One region of the Bacillus sp. OTU530 genome, then DNA from elsewhere that is predicted to be linked to it. Evidence: riboswitches for the same ligand, from Rfam matches in the RefSeq annotation. Region 1 holds a riboswitch; the other holds the start of a gene.
What was found. A riboswitch is a leader RNA that binds a small molecule or an ion and turns the genes downstream of it on or off. The one in region 1 is predicted to bind cyclic di-GMP.

Region 1 (15,056 bases):
TCGCTAAATGAGGAGATTCAAAAGGCGGAGGATGAGGGTGCGGATGCTGCGGCATTAAATTCTCAGCTAAAGGATCTGGAACTGCAGGAAAAAACAACAGAGATCGAAAAGGAACAAAATCAATTAGAGAAGCAGCAGCTAGAGAAAAAACAGGAGGAGCTTATTGTACACAGCACAATTAACGGGCGCGTACAAACGCTTGATAAAGATGCGGCGCAAACTTCTTCAGCAGCAGTTGGGCAGGCAAAGGTATTTATACAGCTTGCATCAAAGGACCCATACCGTGTGGAAGGAACATTATCAGAGCTGCAGAAGGCACAGGTGCAGCCGGAGCAAGCAATTACTGTTACATCTAAAGCGGTGGCGAATAAAACATGGACCGGGAAAATTATTGAGGTAAGTGATTACCCAACAACGGATGCAACAGCTGAGGCAGCAGGCGGACAGGGAACACAAACCATTTCTTATTATCCATTTAAAGCTGTGCTTGATACACAGGATGGTCTCTCACCTGGCTACCATGTATCGCTTGAAATTAAATTGTCTGCTAATAAGATGATCGCAGCGCCTCGCAGCAGCATTGTAGAGGAAGGAGACGAGAAGTTTCTCTACGTTGTAAAGGATGGCAAGCTGCAAAAGCAATCAGTTAAGACTGGTATGAGTGATGGTGAATGGATTGAAATTACCGAGGGTGCAGAAGCGGGACAGAAAGTGCTTAAAAATCCTTCTGAATCTCAAAATGTGAAGGATGGAATGGAAGTGACTCCAAAATGATTCGTTTGAAGCACGTCTATAAGACCTATCAGCAAGGCGCATTAAATGTACCCGTGCTGCATGACATTGATGTGGAAATCGAAGGCGGTGAGTTCGTTTCCATTATGGGGCCATCGGGTTCAGGAAAATCAACCTTAATGAATATTATCGGTTGCTTGGACCGTCCGACAGAGGGAGAGTACATATTAAATGATGTAAACATTTTACAGGCTGATCAGAAGCAGCTTGCACTACTGCGTAATAAAAATATTGGCTTTGTGTTTCAGCATTTTCACTTGCTGCCGCGGCTTTCCGCAGTAGAAAATGTGGAGCTGCCACTCGTATATGGCGGAATGAGCAAAAAGGAACGACGCCAGCGAGCGCTTGAGGCATTGGGAAAGGTTGGTTTAGCAGATCGGGTTGATCATTTGCCAAATCAATTGTCAGGTGGTCAGAAGCAGCGTGTAGCGATTGCGCGCGCAATTGCTAATCAGCCGTCCTTCATTCTTGCCGATGAGCCGACAGGTGCACTCGATTCAAAATCAGGCGAGCAGGTAATGGATATTTTTACGCAGCTTAACCAAGAGGGAACAACCGTAATTATGGTTACGCACGAGGAAGAAGTAGCTGCTTATACGAAGCGCCGCATTATTTTGCGTGACGGCCGTATTACGGAGGATCGGAGGGAAGTACATGAGCTTCATGGATAGCATTAAAATTGCGCTTTCCTCCATTATGGCGCATAAGCTGCGTTCTGTTTTGACAATGCTTGGCATTATTATTGGTGTCGGTTCCATTATTACGATTGTAGCAATTGGGCAAGGCGGCGAAGCGGCGCTCAAGTCGCAAATTGCCGGCGATGGAAATAACACCATTCAGCTTACCTTTACACCGGATGAAGAGGATTTGTTTGCCAATCCTTTTGAGCAGACGCCGACATTTACGCAGGATAACTTGTTCCAGCTTCGGAAGATTCCAGAGATCTCACATGTGATTACAATGAATAGCTCCATGAATGACATCACAGTGGGGGAAGAAACGAGCAACGTAAACATCAACGGTATTACAGAGGATTATTTCGCGGTGAACAAAGTGGAAGTGACGAAAGGGCGAAAGCTCGATGAAGGGGATTTCTCACAGTCAGATAATGTTGTTATGGTGAATGAACGAACAGTGAAGGAAGTATTTCAAGGGGAAAATCCGGTTGGACAAATTATTGAGGTCATGGGGCAGCCATTTCGGGTTATCGGTGTATTTAAGTCAGGTGATGAGTTTTTAGGTTTTGGACTTCCGGAAATGCTGATGCCATTATCCCTTTGGCCAGTTTTATTTGGAACAGATGATATTCAATCTGTTACGATTCAGGCAGTGGATGCGGATAGCATGCAAATCGCCGGCCAGAAGGCAGCTGATATGCTGAATGCAAGTAAGCCTGATGATTTAAAAGGGAAATATGAGGTATTTAATTTGGAGGAGCTGCAGAAGCAAATTTCGCAACTTACTGGCATTATGACAAGCATTATCGGCGGGATTGCCGGCATTTCTCTTCTTGTCGGAGGGATTGGTGTTATGAATATTATGCTTGTATCTGTGACAGAACGGACAAGAGAAATTGGTATTCGTAAGGCACTTGGTGCAACACGTGGAAAGATTTTGCTGCAATTTCTTATTGAGGCAATGATGCTTACTGCACTTGGCGGCATTATTGGGATTGGGCTTGGTGTTGGTGGAGCGTATATTGTTTCCATCTTTGCAAAATGGCCGCCTCTTGTCTCATGGCAGGTCGTTGTCGGCGGTGTTCTATTCTCAATGATACTTGGCATCATCTTTGGGCTTATCCCGGCCAACAAGGCGGCGAAGCTCGATCCGATCGATGCGCTTCGGTATGAATAAAAAGTGCAATCGACCCGATTTGTTCCCGCGGAAGGCGCTCCTTGCCTTCTATGGCAGGGGATATTCAGCGGATGCGGTCTGTTTTACAACCTGTGGTCATAAGACCTACAGGTTGTATCATAGAATTTTTAATGAAAAAGGAGGAGATTTCTATTGGAACCAAATGTAACAGCAACAAATGTAGAGTTGGAAAAACCGTCATTATGGGCCGTTATTACATCCCCATCTCTTCAATTTGAAAGGATGAAGCAAAAAGCGCCAATAGGTCTGCCTATGCTGCTGATGGCAGTTTTATATGCGGTCATTGGTGCACTGAGCGGTTATTTTGTTGCATCAAGTCCAGAGGTTGCAGGACAGATGCCGGCAGATATTCCAGAGGAGGCGCAATTTTTTGCCTCTGCGACATTCGTTGCGATTATAGGCGGCGCTGGTGCCCTAATTGGTATTCCGTTATTATTTTTAATTACAGCACTGTTTTACAAGATTTGTATGATGATCATGGGGAATGATACATCCTACAAGAAGCTGTTATCGATTTCGATTTATACGAGTGTAATCGGTGTGCTTGGTGGAGTCTTGAATGTGCTGTTGATGGCCATATTTGGCGGCTTAGATGTACAGTATACAAGTCTTGCTCCACTGTTTGAGACAGGCACGATGCTGCATAGAATTGGGGCGGCATTTGAGGTATTTAGTATTTGGAGTCTTGTTGTAACAGCCATTGCATTGCAAAAGACGGCAGGTCTTCGCAAAGGTCAGGCAATTACACTTGTTGTGATATTCTTTGCGATTAGTCTTGGTCTCAGTATGCTTGGCGGCATGTTTGGCAATGCCAGCGTTGCACCTTAATACGTAAGAGAAACGTCACCATTGATGTTGTAATTCTACAATCAATGGTGACGTTTTTTATTGAAGATACATATCTTGAAAGCTGCCTCTGGATATGGGTATAGATTAAAAAGCAACTAGCATGTTCTATACTGGGGACGGATTCCTTGAACATCTCTACTAGGGGGGTGACGGAATTTCATCCTCCCGTAGCTTGAACTATTGATGTACACTGATTTCAGTTGATTCTAACAGGGGATAGCAAATGGGATACATGATTAGAGTCATATTGGTTGGGGATGATGAATTTTAGCGTCAACAGCTTCCTTCAGATTTGGATAAGAAATAATGTATTAAATATTCAAATATAAGGAAGGTGTTCCTGTTTCTATAGCAAATATATAGATTTATAGTTTTTTATTTTCTAAATTTTGGGATAATAGAAAACTATCTTAATTAATATGGTTTACCCTTATCAAGGAAGGAGGGCAGCTACATAACGAAGTCCATATGATTAATTTATATCCTTCATGTGGTTTACTTCTAATATTAGTATCGTTCTTAATAAGGAATTCAGGGGGGCACTATGAAAAAGATTACTAGTTTTGTTTTAAGTGCGAGTTTGGTATTTGGGGCTATTCCTGCTCTTGCAGAAGCTTCTCAATCCGCAGATCAGCCAACTGGAAATCTGAAAAAGGGATCTCAAAAGGTAACTCCAATTGTTCAGGTTCCGGCTAAAAGCGCCAAAAAGGCCAGGGATGTACAAAGTTTTGCAGTCAAAAAAGGTAAAAAGTTTAAAGAAAATGAGCTTATCGTGAAATTCAAGAATACCTATGATGTGCAAAGCTTAGGGGCAGTTCAGGGTGCATTAGGTTTAAAGACGAAGAAGGATTTGGGAGATAAGGGAACTAAGCTTGTGGAGTTTAAATCCGGGGTTAAAATAGAGGATGCAATTAATGCCTTAAAGGCTTCACCTCTAGTAGAATATGCAGAACCCAATTATATTCTATATCCTTCAGATGTAGAAGCGGAAGCAACACCAAAGGATGTCACAGATCCTTTATACGGAGAACTGTGGGGATTGAGAAATACCGGACAAGATATTGAATGGGTTACAGGAACACCAGGAATTGATATTAAAGCAGAGGGAGCATGGCTAAGAACACAAGGAAACCCAAATGTTGTAGTAGCCGTTATTGATACAGGTACGGATATTAACCACCCAGATATAAAGAATCAAATCTGGAAAAACCCGGGAGAGATTGCAGGTGACGGCATTGATAATGATCAAAATGGTTATATCGATGACGTGAATGGTTGGGATTTCTTCCATGGCGATAATACAGTTTTTGATGCCGATGATGGGGATGAGCATGGGACGCACGTATCAGGCACAATTGCAGGCTCTGCTAATAGCATAGGGGTAATTGGTGTTGCTCCAAACGTAAAGATTATGCCGCTTAAGTTCCTTGGACCAGATGGCGGGGACAGTGCCGACGCTATTCAAGCAATTAATTACGCCAAGGCTAAAGGTGTAAAGATTACTAACAACTCATGGGGAGGCGGAGACTTTAGCCAAGCCTTATATGATGCGATTAAGGGCTCAAACTCTCTATTTGTAGCGGCAGCTGGAAATGACGGGGTAAATATAGATACTCAGGTAAGCTATCCTGCTGGTTATGACCTATCTAATATTCTGTCAGTAGCTGCGATTGATAATACGGGAAATGTGGCTGATTTCTCTAACTATGGTACGAAAAACGTAGATATTGCAGCTCCTGGAGTAAGCATAAAGAGCTCTGTTCCGAAAGGATGGTCCTCGGATTATTCTTATGCTTATGAGTACCTGAATGGAACATCAATGGCCACTCCTCATGCGACGGGGGTTGCGGCATTGCTGCAGAGCGCAAATAGCGCTGTTAGCCCAGCGGAGATGAAAAGTTCCATCATGAATACGGTTACAAAACTTTCCTCCTTAACGGGAATAGTTGGGACAGGTGGTCTATTAAATGCGCAGGCGGCTGTTAATACGCAGGCTGATAATGATATTCCAGGTAAACCATTCCCTGGTACAACTGTAAGCGGTACTGTAAGTGCTACAACGGATTTGGATGATGTCTATTCCTTGGATCTGAAAAAGGGTGAAAAGGTAACAGTAACATTAACAGGTGCTACTGGAACAGATTTTGATCTCTATCTTTATAAGCCTAGCGCGACAACGGTAAAAAGCAGTGATGGAATTGCAATTTACTCTGAAAAGGCTGGGACTTCCAGTGAAACCTTCACGTATATTGCACCTGAGGCAGGAACGTATTATGTTGACGTATATGCTTACAAAGGATCTGGAAGTTATACAGCAACAGTGAAGCAAGGAGCAACAGCAGGAACATACGAGAACACTGCTAAGGAAATCGGATATATAGGAACATGGAGCACTTACTCCACTACAAATGCATCAGGCGGATCCGATGCAAGAACAAATGCAGGTGGAGCTCAAGCGCAGTTCGTCTTTAATGGAACAGGGATCTCATTAAAAGGGGTTAAGGCTAATAGCCAGGGAATCGCAAAAATCACGATAGACGGTGTTAGTTCGGAAGTAAGCTTATATTCTGCATCTGCTGTGTATAAGACTGAATACTTTAAAAAGACGGGATTGACAGCAGGAAGACATGTAGTAATAATTGAGTGGACTGGAAAAGCTGCAGCAGGTGCTCGTAAGACATCTACTAATATTAATTTGGATACGATAGTTGTATATTAATCATTTCGAATGATTACATGAGGGACGGGCAAAATGCTCGTCCCTTTTGCTGTAAAAAAATCTCCCAACCCCTTTTGAAACATTCCTAATTTTATACATGGTAGCTGTTTTCTAATTAGCAACTTTAAGTTACGCCTAGCCGAACTTCAAGTTAAGAACACACAGAGTCATGTTTGGGCAGATGAGCATTCTTAGCATTTCTTTTATCGTAAAGGTACCGCGGAATAACAAGAAGGACGCGTCTTTTAGAAGGATGTTATGATGAAGCCGTCTACATTTGAGGAAGCTGCCCAGTTATATGAACGAATGATTCGCAAACAATTAAAGAGGCTATGTATTTATCGGAATCATGATGAATTTTATCAGTGTGGTTTAATTGCACTTTGGAAGGCATATGAACAGTTTGATGAGCGAAAAGGGGCCTTTTCGACGTATGCGTTCTATACAGTGCGAGGTTATTTGCTTGGGAAGCTGAATGGGGAGCGAAGGATAGAAGAAAGGCAGGTTATGCTGGGTCCGGAGCTTGCAGAAACCATTTCAGCTGATGAAGCGGCGAGTGATGCTGATTTTTTTCAGTATTTGGCACCGTTAAATGGGAGGCAGCGCTTAGTTATTGAGGAGCGGTTTTATCATGGTAAGAAGCTGACTGTGATTGCGCAGGAGCATGGGATGACATACGATCAAGTACGTTCATTTTACCGGAGGGCTATTCAGAAAATAAAAGAGTATATCGATGAGCAAAAACTGATGTGAGAGAGGGAAAGGCTGCCGTTTGGCAGCCTTCATTACGTAGAGCAAAGCTGGAAGTGCGTAAGAATGCGGGCGGCTCTTTGCAGCTGTTGCTTGGTATAGTATGTACTGCAGTCAAGCAGAAGCTCCTCGCCATTTGTAAATAACAGCAAGGTTTTCTTTCCTTGCGCCTGGACCTCACGTACATGGGCATAGCAGTACCAAATGCAATCCCATTTGTTTGGTGATGTAGAGGGAATAGGGCAAATGTTTCGTTTCCAGCACAGCGGAATCGGCAGGTTTCTCTGGATATGGAGAAGACGCTTAATGGCCTCTCGTTTGCCTTGGTAGCTTGCGCCAGTACGTATACAAGCGTCGTCGAGCAGCTGCTTACATGTTTTTTCGGAATAAAAGACACCTCTTGTATCAAGAATTTTCGTTTGATATAGCGGATGGGCATAGGGAAGAAACGCAATGGTGTATTCACAAATCTGATAATCTGTTGATTTCATTGGATATCCTCCTTTTATTTTTGGAGTTTTATTTCACTTTTATATTATAACTGGAAATTAGTTCCTTTGAGGTACGAAATTTAAAATTTTAGGACAAAACTTGTAAAAAGATGTTTGAATGTAGCGTTTTCGGGTACGATAACCGTATCTTTACGGGAAAGAGAGAACGAGCATGAAACGAAAACGAATTTTTATTTGGCTGGTCGTTTGTCTTGCGGTGCTTGTAGGGGGAGCTGGTGTTTATGCTTATCAGGTCTACTCCAATGTGAATCAAACACTTGAATCGGTGCATCAGCCTGTGCGTAGAGAGGCGATTGAAGTAAGACCAGAGCCTCTTGAGTTAAAGCAGCTTGACCCCGTTTCGATAGTGCTGCTTGGTGTGGATGAACGGCAGGGAGACAGGGGACGTTCCGATTCTCTTATGCTTGTTACTGTTAATCCGAATGAGAACACAACAAAGCTTGTTAGCATTCCGCGCGATACATATGTCACAATAGAAGGAAAAGGCAGGCAGGATAAGGTTAATCATGCATATGCCTTTGGCGGCGTTCCAATGACGCTGAATACGCTGGAGCGATTTCTTAGTATTCCAATTGACTATTATATTGAGGTGAATATGCAGGGTTTTCAGGAGATTGTTGATGCGGTCGGCGGTGTAACCGTTCATAATACATTTCCTTTTAGCTATGAGGGCCATTCATTTGCAGCGGGAAGCATTCCGCTCAATGGAGCGCAGGCACTTGCGTACGCGCGCATGCGTAAGGAGGATCCAAAGGGTGATTTTGGCAGGCAGGAGCGGCAGCGGCAGGTCATTGAGGCAGTGATGAAAAAGGGCGCTTCTTTTTCTTCCCTTACGCGTTACGAGGAGATCCTCCAAGTTATTCGGCAGCATGTAAGGACGAATCTAACAGCTGCAGAAATCTATGAGATGCAGAAGGATTATCAGCAAGCTGCGCAGAGCGTAGAACAAATTGAAATTATTGGGGAAGGAAAACGAATTGGGGGTATTTGGTATTACGTTGTACCAGAGGCAGTGCGGCAGCAGTTATCAAATCAACTGCGCAAGCATTTAGGACTAGCTACAGAATCTTAATGCAGATTGGAGAATTCCAGTCTGTTTTTGTTTGCTCTAATTTGGTAACATAGAAACGAAGGGAGTTGGTACGATGTGGAAAAAAGTTGGAGCTGCTGGTATTATAGCTTTGACGTTGGGGATAACAGTAGCCGGCAATCTGCATTTTAAGGACAAAATTAAAGCCGCAACAAATAACATGAAAACGGTGCTTCAGGATGCTGTACCTGGAGGACAATCGCAGGACTCTTCTTATACCGAGTACATGAAGAATCTGCCAGAGGCAGTACAAACGAAAATCAAACAGGCGATAGAGACGAAAAAGCCTCTTCAGCTTGTGATTGCTGGGGATGAAGCTGTAACAGGCTGGCCTGAGATACTAACAAAAAATCTACAGGATACATACGGGCCTGGTGTTTTTCAGGTTACTGTGAAATCGTACCCACAAAAAACAACGCAGCAATGGGTAGATGAGCAGATTTTTGAGGATATAGCCCATTCGAAGCCTGATATTGTATTGTACGAGCCTTCTTTGCTTGTTGATGCCGGTGTAATTGGAAAGCAGAAGTCGATGAGTAATATTTCTGTCATTTTGGATGAGATCACAAAGAGCGTCCCAGGTGTTGCTATATTCGTACAGCCGCCGAATCCGCTGCACCAGGCAAAGAATTATCCGATTACTATAAAATTATTAAAAGACAGCATGGAAAGCAAGGGCATTACATATCTAGATCATTGGCAAAGCTGGCCTGATCCAAATGGAGATGATATTGTAAATTATCTTGAAAAATCGGATGGCTGGGCAAATTCAGAGGGACAGCAGGTTTGGGCACAATATTTAACAAACTATTTTACAGGGGACCAAAAGGAATAGAATAGGAATCTACCTGAATATGTTGACTTCATTTCTGTTTACTCCTACGATTAAAGAGAGTACATACAGCAGTGAGGGGGAGCGGGAGTGTTTTCGGATTTTTTAAAGAAAAATAAGAAGATGGCATGGTTTCTGGCGATTGTGCGGTTTTTCTTAGGAATTGTATGGTTTAGGCATGGGTTTGAAAAAATTTCAAACAAAAGCTTTGATGCTTCCGTCTTTCTGAAAGATGCAATTGCTAAAACATCAGGGACTGATCCAGTTGTGCAGGATTGGTGGGCATTTATCGCAAAGTACTTTTTCCTGCCGAATGTTGATATTTTGAATTATCTTGTGCCAATTGGGGAGTTCTTCGTCGGTCTTGGTCTCATGACCGGTGCATTTACAAGACCGGCTCTCTGTTTTGCTCTTATTATGAATTTCTCCTATTTACTAAGCGGCTCCATGAATATTAATCCACAAATGATTCTTTGGTCATGGCTGCTTCTATCGGCACGTGATAATGCTGGACGAGTTGGGGCGGATGGTTGGATTTTTTCTTCTATTAAGAGGAAAATGGCTGCACCGCCAGCCAAGCCGCCGGCTAAACCGCCAGCATGAAAAAAGCCTGTTGAAGGCTTTTTTTGTTTTGCTCACGGAGTTCGATAGTTGAACAGAATATAAATATTTTACTCATGGAAAGATAAATATATAATAGTACTTATAATCTATAATTCGTACGAAAGGGCAAAGTTACTGAAAGGTGACGACGCAAAGCTATAGGGGCTAAGGTTCTTTGAACTATGCCAGCCAGTTTCCGAATACAATTTCCTTTGGTCGATTTATGCAAGATTATGAACAAGGACTAATGGAGGGATTATTTATGTGGGGTTTTATTTCAGCTCTTTTTGCTTGTAGTATTGTGACTGTTTTTATTATGAGTTTGCTAAGGGGGACTAAAAGAATTAATCAACCTATCGATTATGATGAATTAGTGATCCAAAAAGCAAGATACTACCTATCCATGCGTAAATTACCAGCAATGCAAGGGCAAAGATGAAAGATAAACTCAAACAATGGAAAGCAGATTTACGGGAAATCCAAGAAGAAAAAAGGTTGAAAAAACAAAAACATAAGAAAAGTAAGAAATTCAGTGCTAATACATCTGATTTAATGGGCGTGAATCAACCAAAATATATGAAAAATAAAGGGAGATGGCGTCAAAAGTAAAGGCTAAATCGTCTTAATAAGGTGCATGTGATGTGAACATGGGAATGTGTAACGAGGATAGGGCTCGATAGTTGAACAGAATACGGCTTTGGAAATAAATCGAGGGCGACCTAGGCAGCTCTTTTTCTTTTGTTTTGAAAAGGGAAGAAACATGAATAGCATGGCTTTGTTTTAAATAAAACCGTATTATGCTCCCCTTCTTAAGATGTTAATTTATATAATGTAAGAATTTCGTTTTGACGCTCTAATATTGGTGTAACTTTCTTAATTATTTGACGTAATTTCTTCAAAATTATATGTCACCAGCCCGCTCTAGCAAAGTAAATCCACCCGGTCCTCAAAAAGAACCGGAAACAAAACAATAGGATAGCAAGCAAAACGTTGTACATCTACAGCCTAAATTCGTAGCATGCTAACTAATAATTTTCTAAGAACTTGAATTTACTTCAAGTTCTTTTTTTGTGTTGAAAGGAGGTTATGCACTTTCTGTGAAAGAATAAAAAGTGCCATAATTTAAGAAATGGACAAAAAAAATAGAAGGTATTAACCCTCTACGAAAAAATATTTAGCTATGTATTTTACTATCTCGCCCTTCTTCTTCTTTCTTCTTCTCTTCCTTCTTCTCTCAATGCTTCGTCACGGTCATGACTAAGCAAAGCTGAAAAGGCTATTCCTAATACTGTGATAACCATTTTAAAAGGCCACTTAAAGAAAACTCGCCAAAATCCAAATTTTTTTATTAGTAAAATATTTATACCCCATCCTACTATCATTACTAATAGCCACAACCAGCCATCCATTAATACGTCTCTCCTATCAATATTTGAACTTCCCGCTTAATGTAAAATCGATTACTTTCTTCTCAATAAGTCTTCTATTCTATCCAGCTTGTCCTCTATGGTGTCTCCGGCCAATAACCTACCTATAATTGGAATAATAACAAAGATAACAAAAATAATAATAAATACCTTAATAATTTGCCATCCATTACTCAAGGTTTTAGCCGGGTGGGTAACCATCCACTTAAAATCGTCTAAAATGCCCCAATTACCTGTAAAAGCCATGTACCCCACAAAGAAGATGACGCACATTAACAATCTCAATAAAAACTTATTCATGTCTTCTTCTCCCTACAACATCTAATTTCAAATCTAGCATATTCAAATCTATTATAAAGAAAATGTTGGTAGGCTTACCATGGTAATTGATTCCTGTTAATTTGAGGGCTATTTTTTATCTTTTTGATGTCATAACTTAAGAAAGTTACAAATATCGGTTCAGCTTTACACTAAATTTGCATATTATCCCTTTATGAAATATGTTCAGGTAGTATAATTTTCATTGTTTAGAAAAAGGAGGTAAATATATGGATTTTAGAATTATTAGGGATGCAGCGGGAAAAGCCATTGGACTTGAAAGGGTGCATGGTGGGACTACTATAGCACTAATCTTGACAATACTTTTGGCACCCTTCATTTTCTTACTCTTTTCTGGTGCAATCATGAATGCGACATATTATCATTGGTCCTTTTTAACTAAATTATTTATTGTTTTCACAATAATTCTCTGTGTATTATCCAAGCGTGGAAGCAAAGGGAGATATGGAAGTAGTTTACTTGTTTCGTTTCTTCTTTTCCCTTATATGATCATTACACCATTATTTCTTCTTGCTCCATTCGGTTTTCTTGTGGAGCAAACAAGTCTGGGTGATTACCTTGTTGGGGAAACTAACAAATCACATCTTTTACCTAGTTACTTGTTCTTTGGTCTGGCCCCTTTGTTTGTAGTTGGAATTACCAGGGGGCTGCTAAGTTTTTTTGCAGCCTGGTCAGACGGTTCAGGGGAAAAGAAAAAACAAAAAAGAGTACAAGAAATGAAACCGATGGAAGAAGTAAAAGAAAGACGGTTAACAATGTTGGCACGGGCAGAGAAGGAAATTGAGAAGAGAAATAGACGATCCTGATAACGCTATTTTGTAGTAGGTCAGGGGCAGCTATCGGCTGTCTCTTTTAGATAGATATTTTTCAAGGGTAGTCCAGAGCTGCTCTCTTTATTTTGTAGAAAGAGGATAAGGAAGTGGAAGACATCCGTGAAATCAAGCAGGAACAGAAGGATATGCAAAGGGATACGCGTAATCTCAAAACTCGGATTACTGTGAATGGGCGAGAGATTACGGACATTAACAAACAATTGGAAAAATCAATAGCAATACAGCGTGGATTTTGCGCATGATCATTGATGCTATCGTGGTTAGATTAATTGGTCTACTTATGAAGGGGCGTATGAGAGTATTAAAAATCTTATGAAATCCTCTCAGCACCAGTAGGGCTTTCCTAACATATAATAATAGGACAAGTTGATAATATTGGGAGGAGAGTGATATATGGAAGGAAACGAATGTCCAAAAGAAGAGATGAAACAATATAATGAAGAACAAAAGAACCTATACCGAGATGTCCGTTCCTTAGAAACAAAGGTACTTCTGAATGAAATCAAAGGAGAGCTTCAAGGAATCAAAAGTAATACCACCTGGATTCTACGTGTTATCATAGGTGCCGTTATTACGTATATCTTATCAGTTTTATTTCGGGGTGGGCTGTAAGATTACTCTAGATAGGTGGGACTATACGGTCTATTGATTCATGTTTGTAATAGGAGATAGTGAGATAAATAAAGGGATTTACTATGAAGCTCACAAAAGGGGGCATTTTTAAGGGGTGGCGTAACTGGAAAACTATGGTTGCCCTTTTTTCACACTGTAGGAAAGTATAGATTTCCAACGAGAAACGAATTCAACGTAGTCGGAAATTTTGGGAACCCAGTATAAGTAGGGCTACGCCCCTGTCTTCGCCCAAGGGTAGGGCTCGCTAATCAGCGAGTTTTCTTTATTGGCCGGCTTAATTGTAACCCATTATAATCTTTTGCATTGGGAAATCGAGCTAGACTTTTGGAAAGAAATTGTATTTACGATTGGTGTTCCTTTGGGATTTGGACCAACCATGAAACGAACGGAGATGCTGGATAATGACACTCACATTAAACTGGTTGCTTGAGAAAGCGAACAAGAAACTAAATATGGCAGGGGTGAATTTTTGGACAGCAGATAATGTTTTTAACAGTCAGAAGTAGTTTATCTAAGCTATTTGTTTTATTTCTTGGACTTGTTTCATAATCTATATTAAAGAAAAGTATTCAGTAGATAACATCTGAGGAAATGGAGGTGAAAGAAATGAAATGGCGTTATATTTTGCTGCTTGCATTAATGGGTGGCCTCCTCTATTTAGCAAATACGAATCCAGAAAAGGGAGAATACACAAAGTGGGCTTCCGAGCAGCTTATTCAGGGGAGTGATCTTCATAAGGCGTTATCGAAAACCGAACAGGAGGATGCAGGCAGTCTTTTTGGGGAGCTGGCGTCCCTTGGTAAGCGACTAACAGAGAAATACGTACAGCCACAGGTTGGTTTGTTAATTGAAGAGTATACAACAAAGAAGGACTATATATTTTTTTCTACATATACAACCTCATTCACCATCGGAGGGAAAACTTATACGTATGTAACAGTTGGTGCAGCGAATCGTTTCGTGCCGATTCAAGTACCAGAACAAACGAAGGAGGAAGGAGCCTAGGCTCCTTCCTTTTTCGTACTGTAAGAAAGTATAAATTTCTGGCTGAAAGATAATTCGACGTAGCGAGAAATTTTAAGAATAAAGTATAAGGGCAATTACAACTCTGTCTTCATCCAAGGGCAGGGCACACCAATCGACGAGTTTTCTTTATTGATAATGATTGATTATTACAGAGACATAGGGTTAAACATTTGTATATAGAAGCTTAAGCCAACCGATAAGCGAAACCCATAAAATGAACGACAGGACACTTCCAAAAAACAGTCCTTTCAAAAAATTTCCTTCCGTGTGTGTGTTCATACTATCCTTCCTTTCTGGAATGAATAATAGTCATTATTGGTTTGAGATGCTTATACTATACATAATATTCCACATTATTTTTGTAGGCTCTTTCGAAAAAGGGAGGTTTAAGTCTGAAAGAATCACATTTTTCTTATACCGTAGAAAAGTATAAATTTTCGGCTAGAAATTATTCGACATAGTAGGGCATTTTAGGGGTAGAGTGTAAGTGCAACTACATTTCTGTCTTCGTCTACCAACCCTATTAGGAGGAAATTGAAAGAAGCGGCCTGAGAAGATTCCCTCTTTTTACGTTGTCAGTCATGAGTAAACGAGAACAATGTGATTTCTTATATTTGCATAGTATGCGGGAACAGAAGCTATATCTAATTTATAGATGCTTTCCTTAAAATTAATCGTTCTCGTTTTTGTTGGATCACGTTTAAAGTATTTCATCCAATAAGATAGTGAGAAATTAGAGAAGACCTAGTATGACTCATTTGTATGATTACACGAAA
Region 2 (15,056 bases), on a different contig from region 1:
TAAAACGTGTACTATGAAAAGTATGGGCAAAATAACTAAAAAGAGACTAAGAAAGGAAGTGGTTAGGGTGGCGACAATCCTAAAAAATGACTGGGAACCACTTTTACAAGAAGAGTTTGAAAAGCCATATTATAAAAGCCTTCGTGAGTTTTTAAAGGAGGAGTACCGTACACGTATTGTCTATCCAAAGCCCGATGAGATTTTTAATGCATTACATTACACAGATTATGATGACGTAAAGGTTGTTATCCTTGGCCAGGATCCGTATCATGGTCCAAATCAAGCACAAGGCTTAAGCTTCTCTGTGAATCCAGGTGTTCGTATTCCACCGTCACTAAAGAATATGTTCAAGGAGCTACATGATGATCTTGGCTGCCATATTCCAAATCACGGCTCCCTAGTGAAATGGGCAGAGCAGGGCGTTCTTTTGTTAAATACAGTATTAACAGTGCGGCAAGGCGAACCGAACTCTCATAAGGGAAAGGGCTGGGAAACGTTCACAGACCGTGTCATCCAGCTGTTAAATGAGAGGGAAAAGCCAGTTGTGTTTGTATTATGGGGTAAGCATGCACAGGCAAAAGCTCCTCTCATTACAAATAGCCAGCATTATATCATTGAGGCTCCGCATCCAAGTCCATTTTCAGCAAATCGAGGCTTTTTTGGAAGCAAGCCATATTCAAAGGTAAATGCATTTTTGCAAAGTGTCCATGAGACAGAGATTGATTGGGAAATACCGGATATTTCATAATATTTAGAGGGACGAGATCTACTCAGGTTTATAAAGCGCAAGGAAATCCTTTCATGATGAAGGGATCTTTGGGCTTTTTTTCTCTGTTTTACGCTGGAGGAATATATAAATTTCCAGTTGAAACTTCGCCCAGGAGCAGGGCTCGTCAATCGGTGAGTTTTCTTTATACGGGGAAATCCAGGGATACATAGTAATTCACAAAGCAGGAAAGTTATTATAAAATAGAGGAATGGAAAAGGGAAGCGGGAAGCCGTTCTTCCCTTTTTTCCATCTTAGTAGTGAAGAGGAGAATGACGGTGTCAAAATCAAAAATATATAGTCTGCTATTATTTGTCATGTTGCTTTGGGGAATGAACGTAATTGCTACAAAAATATTGGTTACGAGTTTTATGCCGGTTACGATGACAGCTTTTCGGATTTTTACAGCCGGATGTATAGTATTTCTCATTCTTGGCTTTTTAAAAGCGGTACGTCTGCCAAAGGGAAAAGAATGGTTTTATATTTTCATAGGAAGCTTATTTAATGTTGTAGGACATCATTATTTTTTATCTGTCGGTTTAACGAAAACATCTGCAACGAATACTGGTTTGATTTTGGGAATGGCGCCGCTCTTGACAGCCATCCTTGCAATGTTGTTTTTAAAGGATAAAGCGACTGTTTTGAAGGTAGTAGGGGTGTTGCTTGGTTTCTTCGGAGTGTCATTTGTTATTTTAGGGAATGGTGAGAGCCTTCACCATATTTCTTCCGGCGACATAGATATCTTTTTATCCATCCTGTCACAATCGGTCAGCTTTATTACTATTAAAAAGGCTTCTAAGACAATCGATCCACGTCTTATGACGGGCTATATGCTAATCTTTGGTTCAGCGCTTTTATTTGTCATCAGCCTCATTATAGAACCAAGCGGGCTTTCTAGCATGACAAGAGGATCTATCGCTGCTTGGAGTCTCTTCTTGCTATCAGCTCTTCTTGCGACGGCTTTTGGCCACATGATCTACAATTATAGTGTCGGAAAAATTGGGGCAGCGGAAGCGTCAATTTTCATTAATTTCAACCCGTTTTTTGCGTTAATTGGCTCACTTCTCTTCCTCGGGGAAACCATTGTATGGAAGCAGCTGCTTGGGTTTATATTTATCATCCTAGGCGTTACCCTTGGTTCAGGTGCGTACGAGGAATTAATGAGACGTTTTGCACGCAAGAGACATGTATATATGAAATAATAATAAAGAAAACTCGCCGACTGGCGAGCCGTTAGGCGAAGACAGAGGCGTAGTTGCCCTTATACTGTATTCCGAAAATTTCCGACTACGTCGAATGGTCTTCCCGCCAGAAATTTATGCTTTCTTAAAGTGCAAAAAGCTCCCTCCTATATTTCTAGGAAGGGAGCTTTTTTGGATTTATCTACCTGCTCTTGTCTTCAGAATGTTTTCCTCAAAAGCAAGGGCAGTCTGAGTATTAAACACGTACAGTCAGGACGAATTCCTCAACAACTTTTGCTACGCCATCATTCATATTTGTATCTGTTACATGGTCCGCTATAGCCTTAATATCATCAGGTGCATTCCCCATAGCAACGCCAAGACCCGCAAATTCAATCATGGCTTGGTCATTGTAGCTGTCCCCCATTGCGATGACTTCCTCACGCTTAATACCGAGCTTTTGAATCAGATAGTTGAGGCTTGTACCCTTTGTTACTCCAGCCTCTGTAAATTCAAGGAAAAATGGCTTAGAACGCATAACGGATAATTTTCCAGCGAATTCAGCCTGCAGCTGCTTTTCTATTCCAATTAGACGCTCTGGAGCCTCCACCATTAATACTTTTACAACAGGCTCATCAATTGCAGTTGTGAAGCTATCAACCTCCACGATTGGCAGTCCGGTAATTTCTGCTTCTATCTCAGTATATTGATTATTTGCCTCAGTTACAATTGTGTCACCAACATATGTGTGAATCCAAACATCAATATCCTCACGGCGGCTCACTTCATATAAGTGATGGGTTGTTTCTGGTGATAGGGTACTGCTGAATAGCTCCTCATCTGTTTGGCAGTCTATAATCTTGGCGCCGTTAAAGGAAAGAATATAGCTTCCATACTTCTCTAGGTGAAGTTCCTTTGCAATATCAAGCATCGCGTATGTGGGACGTCCAGAAGCAAGTACAACCTTCACACCAAACTCCTGTGCATCCATAAGCGCTTTTTTTGTACGCTCAGAAATAGTATGGTCGTCGCGCAGCAGTGTATCATCTAAATCCAGTACAATCATTTTGTAAGACATCTTATTCAGCCCTTTCCATCGTTCGTGTTATCTACTATCCTAACAACAATAGTCGTAGGCTGCAAGGTTAGAAGTTTTCCATATAAAAAGGAGGGCTGCTAAGACCCTCCTGAACGATTTATTGATTTTCCTCTTATGCTCTAGCTGCTGCCCGCGCCTTTGTAAAAGGAAGCCTAGAATCTAATGATAGGAAGGAGCTTCCATTTAAAGCGAGATGAAGAGCCATCACCATTAAAGCAACTTCTAGCTCGTAGCCAGCTCCTTGTCCATTTCCTAAGAATCCAGCTGCTAATTTCACTTTCAGAGTGGCAACCACCATAATGGCAATAAGCAGAGCAGAAATGATTCTTGTTCCCAGACCTAAGATTAAGGCGATTCCGCCCACTAATTCAATTGTACCGATAGCATATGCCATGAAGCCAGGTATGCCCATGCTCTGGAACCATCCGGCAAGACCGCCTAAACCACTTTGAAACTTTGTTAGACCATGTACAAAGAAGGTGATTCCCAATACTACCCTTAAAATAAATGCTCCAATTTCTTGATAATTTTTCATTACTTATCTCTCCTTTCATTTTTGCACTACACTATGTAGTGTTGGAAGGTAAAAAAAAAAATTAAGTAATGGTTACTAGAACCATACTCATAAAAAGAAATAACGCATGTATAGAAATTACAATAGATGTTGTTTTAAGCCTTACCGGTATCGTTTTTTGAGGATCCACCAGCTGCTGTAATCTGTAATTTACGGATTCATCCGAGAAGTGAATTAAGACAGGACCTATGCCTGGGTGAAACCCATTTTTAATGAGCTTTAACAAGGCACTTCCTAGACCTAGCTCAGAACCTGTTCTTTGGATTGCATATCCGTCGGCTAGCACTTCACTCATAATTTTATAGTTTTGGTAAGCCCATTTGGTTACCGGAATAAACCAAAGGGATTGCGAGATTAATTGCAGGATGAAAACCTTTAGCGGATCACGGTTTCTTTGATGAAAGGTTTCATGCTCTATTACTGCCTCAAGCTCATGGTCCTCCAGCATCTCGATTAAACCGCTTGAGAGAACGATATACGGTTTCATGCATCCAATTGTAAACGCTAGTGACTGATTGTGATGAATGACCATAATATCTTGATTTTGCCGGTTGTATTCCTCATTCATGATATTGGTTAATTCTATGCTCTTTAGATGGACTAGCTTCTGTTTAAACTTTTTAGCTACAATATACTGCTCTGTAACCTTAATAAGTGTTACAAGCACGGTATAGGCAATAAATGCATTTAATAGAAGAAGCACAAGAAAGTAGTAAAATGAACTTTCCTTGAACAAGCTAATGCAAAACTTAAAAAAGTTTACACGAATATTTACTCCAAATAGGAGATGTGCTAAGTACATCCCTATCTGGCTCCATACAAAAACCGCAATAAGGAGACTTAATCCCAGAATAAAGGCCGACTTCTTTTTACACCACATCATAGCTTATCCTGTTTTAACTGCTGAATTTTATGTTCTAATTCATCCAGCAGGTTTTTGTCTACATCTTTCAATGCATCAAGCATATGGGTGATTACAACACCGCCAAACTCATCAAGCAAGTTCTCTGTTATCTTCTTAGATTGCTCTTCGATAAAGCGATCCTTTGATTGAACCGGCCGAAATAGTGAAAGTCTTCCCTGTAATCTCTTTTTTAGAATTCCTTTCTCTACCAGTCGATTCATAACAGTCATAACAGTGTTGAAATTGACGGGCTTGTCCTGCTCAAGGCGTTGTTGAACATCCTTAATGCTGAGCTCATCCGCATTCCAGAGAAGCTCCATAATTTTGGCTTCTAACGGTCCAAAAAAACGGGATAGCCCCACTTCATCGTACTTGAAATTTTTGATATTCATGTTTTCACCTTCCACTACGTATTGTAGTGCATTGGTTGTCCAATTTCAAGTATAAGATTTGGAATATATAAGCAATTAAGGATAGTTTTGATGTCACTATTTTAGCTGTGCTCTGAAATAATATTGTTATTCATAACTCAACAAGGGAGGAAAAGCTTCTTGAACATGATATGATAATAGTGTTTGGACCGATAGAAAAGCTACAACTAATGGAAAAGGCATATCAATAGAAATAATGAGGTGAACAATGATGCAAGTGTCTGTAGAGGCGGTATTAAACAAATTAACGAGTGAGGTTGCGGCTGCAAGGCAGCAGCATAACACAGCAAAGGTTCGGGAGCATTTAGCTGCCATCCGTGCCTTATGTGACCTAGTGCTGGAGGAGCAACAAGAGGCACAGATTGCGCCAGCAGCAATGTTGGAGCAAAGGCCTATTCATACAGCCCCTTCTTTTTCTCCTGCACCAGTGTCTTTAAAGGAAGAAGGCGCAAACGGAGGTTCCTTATTGGATTTCTAGCACGGTAAGAAAGTATAGATTTCTAGCTGGAAGCCAATTCGACGTAGTGAGAAATTTTAGGAACACAGTATAAGTGCAACGACGCCTCTGTCTTCGCCCAAAGGCAAGGCTCGCCAATCGGCGAGTTTTCTTTACACGGTAAGAAAGTATAAATTTCCAGCCGGAAGCTAATTCGACGTAGTGAGAAATTTTAGGAACACAGTATAAGTGCAACGACGCCTCTGTCTTCACCCAAGAGCAGGGCTCGCCAATCGGCGAGTTTTCTTTACACTGTAAGAACTTATAAATTTCCAGCTAGAAGTGAATTCGACGTAGTCGGAAATTTTAGGAATACAGTATAAGGGCAACTACGCCTCTGTCTTCGCCCAAAGGCAGGGCTCGCCAATCGACGAGTTTTCTTTAGGAGACAAAACGGTTGGCTTTCGGTGTGAATTCTTCTAAGATTAGGTAAGAGGGCGGTGAAGGATATGAAGGTGTTTTTTGTTTTAGGCTGCATTAGTGCGTTTTTATCGGTTGCACTTGGCGCATTTGGCGCACATGGCTTAGAAGGTAGAGTTTCCGCCAAAATGCTAGAGGTATGGAAAACAGGTGTTACATATCAGATGTTCCATGCAGTTGGTTTGTTTGTGGTGGCATTTCTTTTAGCTAAGCTGCCAGGTAGTTCACTTACTACGGCGGCAGGGTGGATTATGGTTGCAGGAACGGTTTTATTTTCAGGAAGCTTGTACGTATTAAGCGTATCTGGCATTAAGGTGCTTGGGGCTATTACACCGCTTGGAGGCGTAGCCTTCTTAACGGCATGGGTGCTGCTTGCGATCGCGGCAGTAAAGGGATTATAGAGAAAAGCAGCGCAGCCTGATTTACTTACGAAGAGGTATTCACTGCTTAGCGTCCCTTAGGGTTTTATGTAAAAGAAGCTGGCAGCCCTTGGGCTGCCAGCTTTTGTGCGTAGTAGGAGGTATCCAACTGCGCTTTTTATCTCCGCGGTGGATACGTTGCAGCTTGCCCTTGCGGAAGATAATTGATTTCCCCTGGGAATTCTACATAGTCTAAATAAATCATGAGCAGGAGATAACGTTTTCCCGATTCAGGATCACTTATAATAACATGATCGCGCCCAGCTGCTTCAATAATCCCTGTATATGACTGCGTTCCGAGGGAGCTGTTTCGTTCATACGTCATAAATACAGTTGCTTGCTTACCCTTGTTCAAACGAAGAATATTTTCAATATATGATTGCTCTAAAGGCAGCTGTCCTGAAGCCATTGCGAACTGTGCCTGCGCGGCCTGTGCAGCCTGTGCAGCCTGCGCGCCCTGTACAGCCTGTGTACTTTGTTGAGCAGGCTGCTGTGCATAATAACCATTCTGCCCAGAAGCAGGTACTGGTGTTCCTGATGGTTGATAAAAGCCTGATCCATAATATGGATTTTGATTCATCCTAAACCCTCCCTATGATTAGCTAAATAGAGTAAACCTTCGGACAATCACTTCCGGATGGCTGGTAGAAGCAATGCTTTTTGAATCTTCCGGAATTCTGTTGATTAAACCATGTAGGGGGGCAATCCCCCTCTGGCCTAAAGAACCATAAGCCATAGGTGGCAGGCCAGAAGCGTTCCGCGTTAATCACACGGCGCGCCAACGCAATATCACTGTCTCTTGCCCGTTGATAAAAGTAGCCTTTTTGAGTTGCTTCAAAGCCGCCCGGAGTTTGAAATACCATTTGCTGGAGATCACGAATTTTTTTAAAGTCCAGGCAGTCGCTGAGCACCCGGTTTACGCCGACATTTCCAACCATCAACATGCCCTGCTTTCCTTCGCTTTCAGCTTCTGCTCTCATCAATCGCGCGAGAAGTTTTGCATGCTCTTCGGTATATGGAATAACTCCCATACCTTTCACCTCACTTCAAAGGCAGTTCGGGCCAGTAAACTATACTTTGTTGCTTTAAGGGAATGCTGCTATCAAAAAGAACCGCTATTCCATATGTATGGAGAGGGAAAAGGAGATATGACAACTAAGAAAATCAAGCTTATAGGAGTTAGGCAACAAAAAATGCTCCCTGCGAAAACAGGAAGCATCCATCATTATACGTGTAAAAATTCTGCAATCTTTTCCTTCGGGAGGATGTTGCCGACGAAGAAGGAGCCAAACTCACCATAGCGTGCGCTCACTTCATCAAAGCGCATCTCATAGATAAGCTTTTTGAACTGAAGTACGTCATCTGAGAATAATGTTACGCCCCATTCATAATCATCAAAGCCAACGGAGCCTGTAATAATTTGGCGTACCTTGCCCGCATATTGTCGACCAATTTTACCGTGGCTGTACATCATTTTTTTACGCTCCTCCATCGGAAGCATGTACCAGTTGTCGTCTCCTTGGCGGCGCTTATCCATTGGGTAGAAGCATATGTATTGCGCTTTTGGTAAAATTGGCTTCAGACGCGCTATAATCTGTGGGTTTTGATATGGATCCTCGTCAGAAGGCAGGTAATTGCTTAATTCCACGACAGACACATAGGAATATGTAGGAACTAAATATTCAGCAAGCATTGTTTTGTTAAATTCCGTCTCAATTTCGTTTAATTCTTCCATTGTTGGACGTAAAAGCATGAGCATAAAATCTGCTTTTTGCCCAACAATTGTATAAACAGCTTGGCTGCCTTCATTTGCTTCCTCTGTTTTGCTCCACTTTTCCACTAGATCCAAAAACTCAAAAATAGCTTTCTGACGCTCATCGCTTGATAACCGCTTCCATGCAGTCCAGTCCACAGAACGGAAATCGTGCAGGCAATACCAACCGTCTAATGTTTTTGCTGCTTCACTCATCTTAATCACCTCAATTTTTAAATTCATCTCGTACAATATTTACTATACCATAAAAGCATCAAGAAATAGGAATTCCTGCTAGCGAATGGGGGTCAGAACATTCTAAATATATAATCATTTATTTTTGGGCGTTTTTTTAAATTGAAAAAGTTTAAATTAGAGGAAAAAAGGCGTATCCTTAAATACAGTTAAGTACATAGGAGGTAACAACAGTGAGTGATTTATTTGCAACATTAAAAGAGAAGCTTCGCGGAAAGGGAACGACGATTGTTCTTCCAGAAGGAACAGATGAGCGTATCCTTGGCGCAGCAGCACGCTTAGCGAAGGACGAGCTAGTAAACCCAATTTTAGTGGGGAATACAGCTGAGATTAAGCAAAAGGCAGATGCTTTGAATGTAGCGCTATCTGGTGTTACGATTTATGACCCAGCATCTTATGATGAAATGGAAGAGATGGTAGCAGCTTTTGTGGAGCGTCGTAAAGGAAAGGTATCTGAAGAAGACGCACGCAAATTATTACAAGATGAAAATTACTTTGGTACAATGCTTGTTTATATGGGCAAAGCACAGGGACTTGTAAGCGGAGCAGTTCATTCTACGGCAGATACAGTTCGTCCTGCCCTGCAAATCATTAAAACAAAGCCAGGCGTTTCTAAAACTTCCGGCGTGTTTATCATGGTACGTGGAGAGGAAAAATATGTATTTGCTGATTGTGCAATTAATATTTCTCCATCCAGCCAGGATTTGGCGGAGATTGCAGTAGAAAGCGCAAAAACGGCAGCTTTGTTTGGTGTTGACCCGCGCGTTGCAATGCTTAGCTTCTCAACAAAGGGTTCAGCAAAATCTCCGGAAACAGAAAAGGTAGTAGAAGCGACGCAGCTTGCGAAGCAAATGGCACCGGAGTTAACATTGGATGGTGAGTTCCAATTCGATGCGGCTTTCGTACCAGCTGTTGCGAAGCAAAAAGCGCCTGGTTCTGTTATTGAAGGGAATGCGAATGTATTTGTATTTCCAAGCCTTGAAGCAGGAAATATCGGCTACAAAATTGCACAGCGCTTAGGGAACTTTGAGGCGATTGGACCTGTTTTACAAGGATTGAACATGCCTGTAAATGACTTATCCCGCGGCTGTAATGAAGAGGATGTATATAAGCTGTCTTTAATCACTGCAGGTCAAGCACTGTAAATAAAAAAAGCCCATATTGGGCTTTTTTTCATTTTAGGAACAAAGTATAAGTTCAACCGTGTCTCTGTCCGCCAGGTGACGAGTTTTCTGTATACGCTATCCTGCTGCGCTTCCGCTGGGTATTTATCCTAGAGCTTTGTTGTTTCTCTCTAAAACCCGATGGAGGTTTTGTTCATACATTGAGACCTCTTCAGGAAGCAGCTGTGATGGTGAGAGCGTCGGCGTAAAGTGTTGAAGTGTTTGCAGCAGACGCATCATTAAGTGATACACGGTGATGTCTGTCTTCAGCAGCTCCGATAAGGATGCCATTACATCCGGCACGATAACAGGATAGACAAACTTTGTCTGCTCTCCCTTTAGCGCAAGCTGATAAAAATCGCGAATGAGGGCAGCTCGATTTGAGCCACTGCCCGTGGCGCACAGATAAATTTGTACAGCAATCCCGCCGCGAATCCGGCGCTGTGAGATACCGGCAAATTTTTTACCGTCAATGCTTAAATCATAGCTGCCTGGACAATAGGAGCCAACAATCTCTCTTGCTTCAATGACAGCACCATAATCATGAAGCATTTCTTGAATGAGCCCCAGCATTGCATCATAGCCAAGGTTAATATCAATGCTCTTATCGGCTTCGCGCAGGATGAGGGAGATGTTTAACACTCCTTCGTCCAGCACAACCGCAAGACCGCCTGAATTGCGTACAATTACATTCCAGCCCTGCTCCTGTAAAAAGTTTATGCCCTCCTGTAAAAACGGGAGCCTTGTATCTTGGATGCCAAGTACAATTGTATTGTGATGAACCCAAGAGCGCACCGTTGCAGGGGAAAGCCCACTGCCGACTGTTGTACATAATGTATCATCCATCGCGAAAGACTGCAGTGCTTGAAACTGCGGTCCTAGACTTGATTGGTCAATGATGCGCCATTGGGGCTGAGATAAAATAGAACGATAATCACGCATGTCTGTAGCCCCTTTATGATGAGGTTATAAAGCTTAATGGACTGCTGCCGATTTTATTGAACGGGGGTCTCCCGCAGGTAAAATGGTCTATGTCCGCTTTCCTTAAGTCATTATAACAAAAAAGAAGATAGCAATATAGCTATCTCCTCTGCGGCTATCATTCTGCAATTTTTTCAAGGTTCCCGTTTCGGTCCATTCGGAAGCTTGTTGTTGGTCGCTCCTCTTCATCCATAAGAGCGAGCTTACGGGCGCGATTCATAATTTTCATCATTGTTTCGTAATCCTCTTGAATCGTCGTTGATTCTTGCTCTAGCTTGGCAACTTTGCCTGCTAGTTCTTCATTTTTATGCATGTATTCAGTAATTTCTTTTCTTAATCGTTCATTTTCGCGCTCCAATGCAGTGACCTTTACATCTGAGCTTCCTAAAGATTGCAGAAAATGAATTACATCTGCCATTGTAAGAGAAGAAGTCTCCCTTGGACTAAAAACAGCAGTATCCGTCATGGTGAAGGAAGGTTCTTCTAGTAGAACTGTATTTTCTATGACTTCATCAGCTTCCATATCAACAGTACGCACGGCAGGAGCTGGTGCTGGTGGTGTATACAGCAGCTTTTTCTTTGCCTGATCCCCGCCGATTGCACGCATCTTCTCTTTGCGATGCCTTTTTGCTACCTGTAGATCTTTTTCATAGTTATAGCGTACAACGGCATTCCAACGAAATCCACAAGCCGCTGATGTGCGATTAAGTCTATCTCCTACTTCTTCAAAGGCGTTTAATTGCGTGCTTCCTTCCCGGACATGGCGCAGTACTGTTTCTGCCAAAAGCAAATCATCTTCTTCTGTCCAAGCATCTTGTCTTATCTTCATAGAATCATCTCCTTAATCCCTTTCTAAAGTGTTTTCTACCTTTAGGATGGACGGAAATGATACGTCTTATACAAACCTTTTAAAAAAATGGTAGATTATTTCCAGAGATAGAGGCTCTGAAGTTCCTAGTAAAACATACTATCTCTCTTTCAGATTAGCTTTTCAGGTCGATTGGAAGTGGAAAATATAGAGAGAAAATAAAAAGAGTATGTATTTTTCTTATAAAAAAATGTATAATATGTTCATACTTACTTACTTAGTATTCTCTATAAGAGAATACCCCACTACATTTTTATATGATATGTAAAAGGCAAACCTGGCTGAAAAGCAGGGACGCAAAGCTTAGAGCCTAAAGAGGAAATTCCTCTATGGTCGTCTGGTTGCCATCCTTTTTTAATAGTTCTGCCATTTAGAGCGTTTTGAAAATACATATGAATAGGAAAACAGGCAGATGCATTATTTCTGCCTGTTTTCCTATGTGGACAACAATTAATGATAGCTTTGCCTTATAAGATCGTGCACGGATAGCTTGCAACATTTCAAAAAGAACGGTAAAATATCTTTTAGCAAATCGTGCAACGGTGCATACTAATATATGCGAAAAGTTTGAGCTCGAGAAAGGATTGTGCAAGATGGCAAATGAATTTCGGGTGTGCGATGATTGTCAGGCCACAAATTTAAAAACATTGCTTCCGCGTTTAAAGAAAGTAGACCCGGATGCAGATGTGCAGGTTGGCTGTCAGTCATACTGTGGGCCAGGGCGCAAAAAGTCATTTGCGTTCGTGAATAACCGCCCTGTTTCGGCACCAAATGAAACTGAATTAATTAAAAAAATTGAGGATAAACTAGGAAAATAAGGAAAGCACTTCTCGGTAGAGGAAGTGCTTTTTTCACTATTAGGAGAGCGTAAAGTTAAGTTCTAGCAGGAAGCTAACTTTTAGGAATACAGTATAAGTAGGGCTACGCCTCTGTCTTTGCCTAAGGGCAGGGCTCGCCAATCGGCGAGTTTTCTTTAATTGGAATTTGTATGTAATTGAATATAAATGCATAGGCGGGTCTTTCTCATCTCATTATCCTTTCGGTATAATACAGGTATGATAGTAGCAAAGAAAGGGGGTATCTTAAATGGTATATCCCAATGGCAAAATGAATGAAAAAAAGGTGTTTAAGGATCCTGTACATAAATATGTTCATGTGGATGATCAGGTCATTTGGGATTTGATCGGTACAGCAGAGTTCCAAAGATTACGCCGCGTCAAACAGCTTGGTACAACATTTTTTACGTTTCATGGAGCGGAGCATAGCCGATTTAATCACTCGCTCGGCGTATATGAAATCATTCGTCGGATGATTGATAATGTGTTTGATGGCAGACCCGCATGGAATACTGAGGATCGCTTACTTTGCTTATGTGCCGCGCTTTTACATGATGTTGGGCACGGGCCATTTTCACATTCCTTTGAAAAGGTATTTCATCTTGACCATGAGCATTTCACGCAGCGCATTATCCTTGGTGATACAGAAATTAATCAAGTGCTGCGGGAGGTTGACCGTGAATTCCCGAAAAAGGTAGCCGAGGTTATTGCGAAAACCTCTGATAATAAGCTAGCAATTAGTATGATTTCCAGTCAAATTGATGCAGACCGAATGGATTATTTACTGCGAGATGCCTATTTTACTGGGGTCACCTACGGAAACTTCGATATGGAGCGTATTTTACGTGTGATGCGCCCGCACGGAGATCAGGTTGTAATTAAGTATAGCGGTATGCATGCGGTGGAGCATTATATTATGAGCCGTTATCAAATGTACTGGCAAGTGTATTTCCATCCGGTCACACGCAGTGCGGAGGTTATTTTAACAAAGATCTTGCATCGCGCGAAGGCACTTCATAAGCAATATTACTCATTCAGGCATCAGCCTGTTCATTTCTACTCGCTATTTGAGGATGAGGTTACGATTGAAGATTACTTAAAGCTTGATGAAAATATTATGTACTATTATTTTCAAGTATGGCAGGAGGAAGAAGATGCGATTTTAAGTGATCTCTGCCGGCGCTTTGTGAACCGAAACTTATTTAAATATGTAGATTTCACAGAAAAATATCACGGATTAAATAACTGGATGGAGCTAAGCAGCTTATGCAAGAAGGCTGGCATCGACCCGGATTATTATCTCGTTGTAGATTCTACCTCTGACCTGCCGTATGACTTTTATCGGGCAGGTGAAGAAGAGGAACGTTTGCCGATTATGCTGCTGATGCCAAATGGCGAGCTTCGTGAATTATCACGTGAATCGAGTATCGTTGAAGCTATTACAGGCAAAAAACGCATGGATCAAAAGCTTTTTTATCCGTATGACACCTTATACGAGGATGGACGGAAAGGAAAAGTGAAGGAAAAAATCATTAGTATTTTAGAAGGAAAAGGGTAATAAAGACAGCGGACAAGGTCTGTTTCAAAAAGGGAAAAGACCCAAGCAGGGTCTTTTCCTTTTTACATTTAAGGCTGTATAAGTTTCCAGCTAGAAACGAATTCAACATAGCCGGAAATTTTAGGAGCGTAAGTACAACTATGCCTCTGGCTTCGCCTAAGGGCAGGGCTCGCCAATCGGCGAGTTTTCTATTCGTCGCTTAAACGCTTCCCAGCGATTGCATAGTTATTTTTAGTCATTTCGTCAATGAATATAACAACCTTTTCAGCTGGTGCGCCTGTTGTTTCAACGACTGCAGCTGTTACCTTTTCAGCAAGAGCTTTTTTTTGTTCCTCTGTACGGCCTTCCAGCATTTTAATTGTAACATATGGCATGATTTTCACTCCTTTTTATGTAAAATACACTCCTATTATAGCGAATTTTGTTAGGAAGAAATCAGAAAACAAACATTTTCTTTATATTTTTGGTATGCTTACGGTAAAGCTTGAAAAAGGAGATGAATGATGGACCATTTATTTGTTTACCCATTGCAGCAAATCCCGCTGGTCGTGTTAGCAATAGCAGCAGCCCTTTCCCTTCATGAATTTGCTCACGCTTATGTTGCGTATAAATTCGGAGACCCCACTGCAAAGCAACAAGGACGTTTAACGTTATCACCACTAGCCCATCTTGATATAGTCGGGACGATTGCTATTTTCCTGCTTGGCTTTGGCTGGGCGCGACCGGTTCCTGTAAATCCATATTTCTTTAAGCGACCGCGTCTGGCAGGTATACTAGTTTCCGTAGCTGGACCGCTTAGCAACTTGTTTTTAGGAATTGTTGGTTACATTCTCTGGTATGCTCTTATCAGCACGGGTGCGCTGCACATGCTGCCGGATGCAATCGGAAAAACACTGTATGAATTCTTTCAAATTTTCATCGGCTTAAATCTTGTTTTATTTGTTTTTAACTTACTGCCATTGCCGCCGCTCGACGGCTATCGCATCTTGGAGGATCTTATGCCGATGAATGTGCGGGCAAAGATGACACAGTTTGAAAATTACGGAGCGATTATTTTTCTGGTGTTAGTTATCACACCGCTTGATCAATATACAATTGGACCAATTTTTTCGGTTGTCATACCGTATGTATCAGGAGCGATTGAGAGCATCATTGCGCCGCTCTTTGGTTTGTATGTTTCATAATGATACAATATAAGGAAAAGAGAAGCAGGAGGAAACAGAATGGAAGAGCAACAAAAGAAAAAGCCAATTGGCTTTAATATTGTAAAAAATGATTCAACAAGCGGTCACGGCGGCTTTGGTGTCGGTGCATTAAGCTTGGAGAATATGTCCCCTGTTATTGTGGATGTA

Region 2: linked by a shared signal. The riboswitch ahead of AAHB12_RS17645 (DUF1450 domain-containing protein) and the one ahead of AAHB12_RS07725 (hypothetical protein) in region 1 are both predicted to bind cyclic di-GMP.

The regions. Positions count from the first base shown of each region.
Region 1 covers NZ_JASATP010000007.1:181,210-196,265, forward strand. The annotation lists gene AAHB12_RS07675 (efflux RND transporter periplasmic adaptor subunit) at 1-774, shown strand, start outside; gene AAHB12_RS07680 (ABC transporter ATP-binding protein) at 771-1,463, shown strand; gene AAHB12_RS07685 (ABC transporter permease) at 1,447-2,646, shown strand; gene AAHB12_RS07690 (Yip1 family protein) at 2,800-3,495, shown strand; gene AAHB12_RS07695 (S8 family serine peptidase) at 4,061-6,235, shown strand; gene AAHB12_RS07700 (sigma-70 family RNA polymerase sigma factor) at 6,494-6,988, shown strand; gene AAHB12_RS07705 (competence protein ComK) at 7,021-7,476, opposite strand; gene tagU (polyisoprenyl-teichoic acid--peptidoglycan teichoic acid transferase TagU) at 7,649-8,569, shown strand; gene AAHB12_RS07715 (SGNH/GDSL hydrolase family protein) at 8,643-9,422, shown strand; gene AAHB12_RS07720 (DoxX family protein) at 9,510-10,022, shown strand; cyclic di-GMP riboswitch class I at 10,138-10,223, shown strand; gene AAHB12_RS07725 (hypothetical protein) at 10,198-10,461, shown strand; gene AAHB12_RS07730 (hypothetical protein) at 10,458-10,631, shown strand; gene AAHB12_RS07735 (hypothetical protein) at 11,213-11,431, opposite strand; gene AAHB12_RS07740 (hypothetical protein) at 11,483-11,749, opposite strand; gene AAHB12_RS07745 (hypothetical protein) at 11,998-12,594, shown strand; gene AAHB12_RS31685 (hypothetical protein) at 12,708-12,863, shown strand; gene AAHB12_RS07755 (hypothetical protein) at 13,015-13,233, shown strand; gene AAHB12_RS07760 (hypothetical protein) at 13,520-13,684, shown strand; gene AAHB12_RS07765 (DUF4359 domain-containing protein) at 13,861-14,259, shown strand.
Region 2 covers NZ_JASATP010000023.1:69,666-84,721, forward strand. The annotation lists gene AAHB12_RS17570 (uracil-DNA glycosylase) at 68-748, shown strand; gene AAHB12_RS17575 (DMT family transporter) at 1,039-1,968, shown strand; gene AAHB12_RS17580 (Cof-type HAD-IIB family hydrolase) at 2,204-3,025, opposite strand; gene AAHB12_RS17585 (DoxX family protein) at 3,159-3,581, opposite strand; gene AAHB12_RS17590 (M56 family metallopeptidase) at 3,643-4,503, opposite strand; gene AAHB12_RS17595 (BlaI/MecI/CopY family transcriptional regulator) at 4,500-4,916, opposite strand; partial or broken gene AAHB12_RS17600 (potassium channel family protein) at 4,991-5,146, shown strand; gene AAHB12_RS17605 (YwdI family protein) at 5,164-5,433, shown strand; gene AAHB12_RS17610 (DUF423 domain-containing protein) at 5,901-6,272, shown strand; gene gerQ (spore coat protein GerQ) at 6,409-6,870, opposite strand; gene AAHB12_RS17620 (cell wall hydrolase) at 6,893-7,321, opposite strand; gene hemQ (hydrogen peroxide-dependent heme synthase) at 7,516-8,259, opposite strand; gene pta (phosphate acetyltransferase) at 8,472-9,443, shown strand; gene AAHB12_RS17635 (lipoate--protein ligase family protein) at 9,567-10,403, opposite strand; gene AAHB12_RS17640 (RsfA family transcriptional regulator) at 10,561-11,271, opposite strand; cyclic di-GMP riboswitch class I at 11,571-11,659, shown strand; gene AAHB12_RS17645 (DUF1450 domain-containing protein) at 11,904-12,128, shown strand; gene AAHB12_RS17650 (HD domain-containing protein) at 12,397-13,704, shown strand; gene AAHB12_RS17655 (2-hydroxymuconate tautomerase) at 13,893-14,078, opposite strand; gene AAHB12_RS17660 (site-2 protease family protein) at 14,208-14,888, shown strand; gene AAHB12_RS17665 (YwhD family protein) at 14,928-15,056, shown strand, end outside.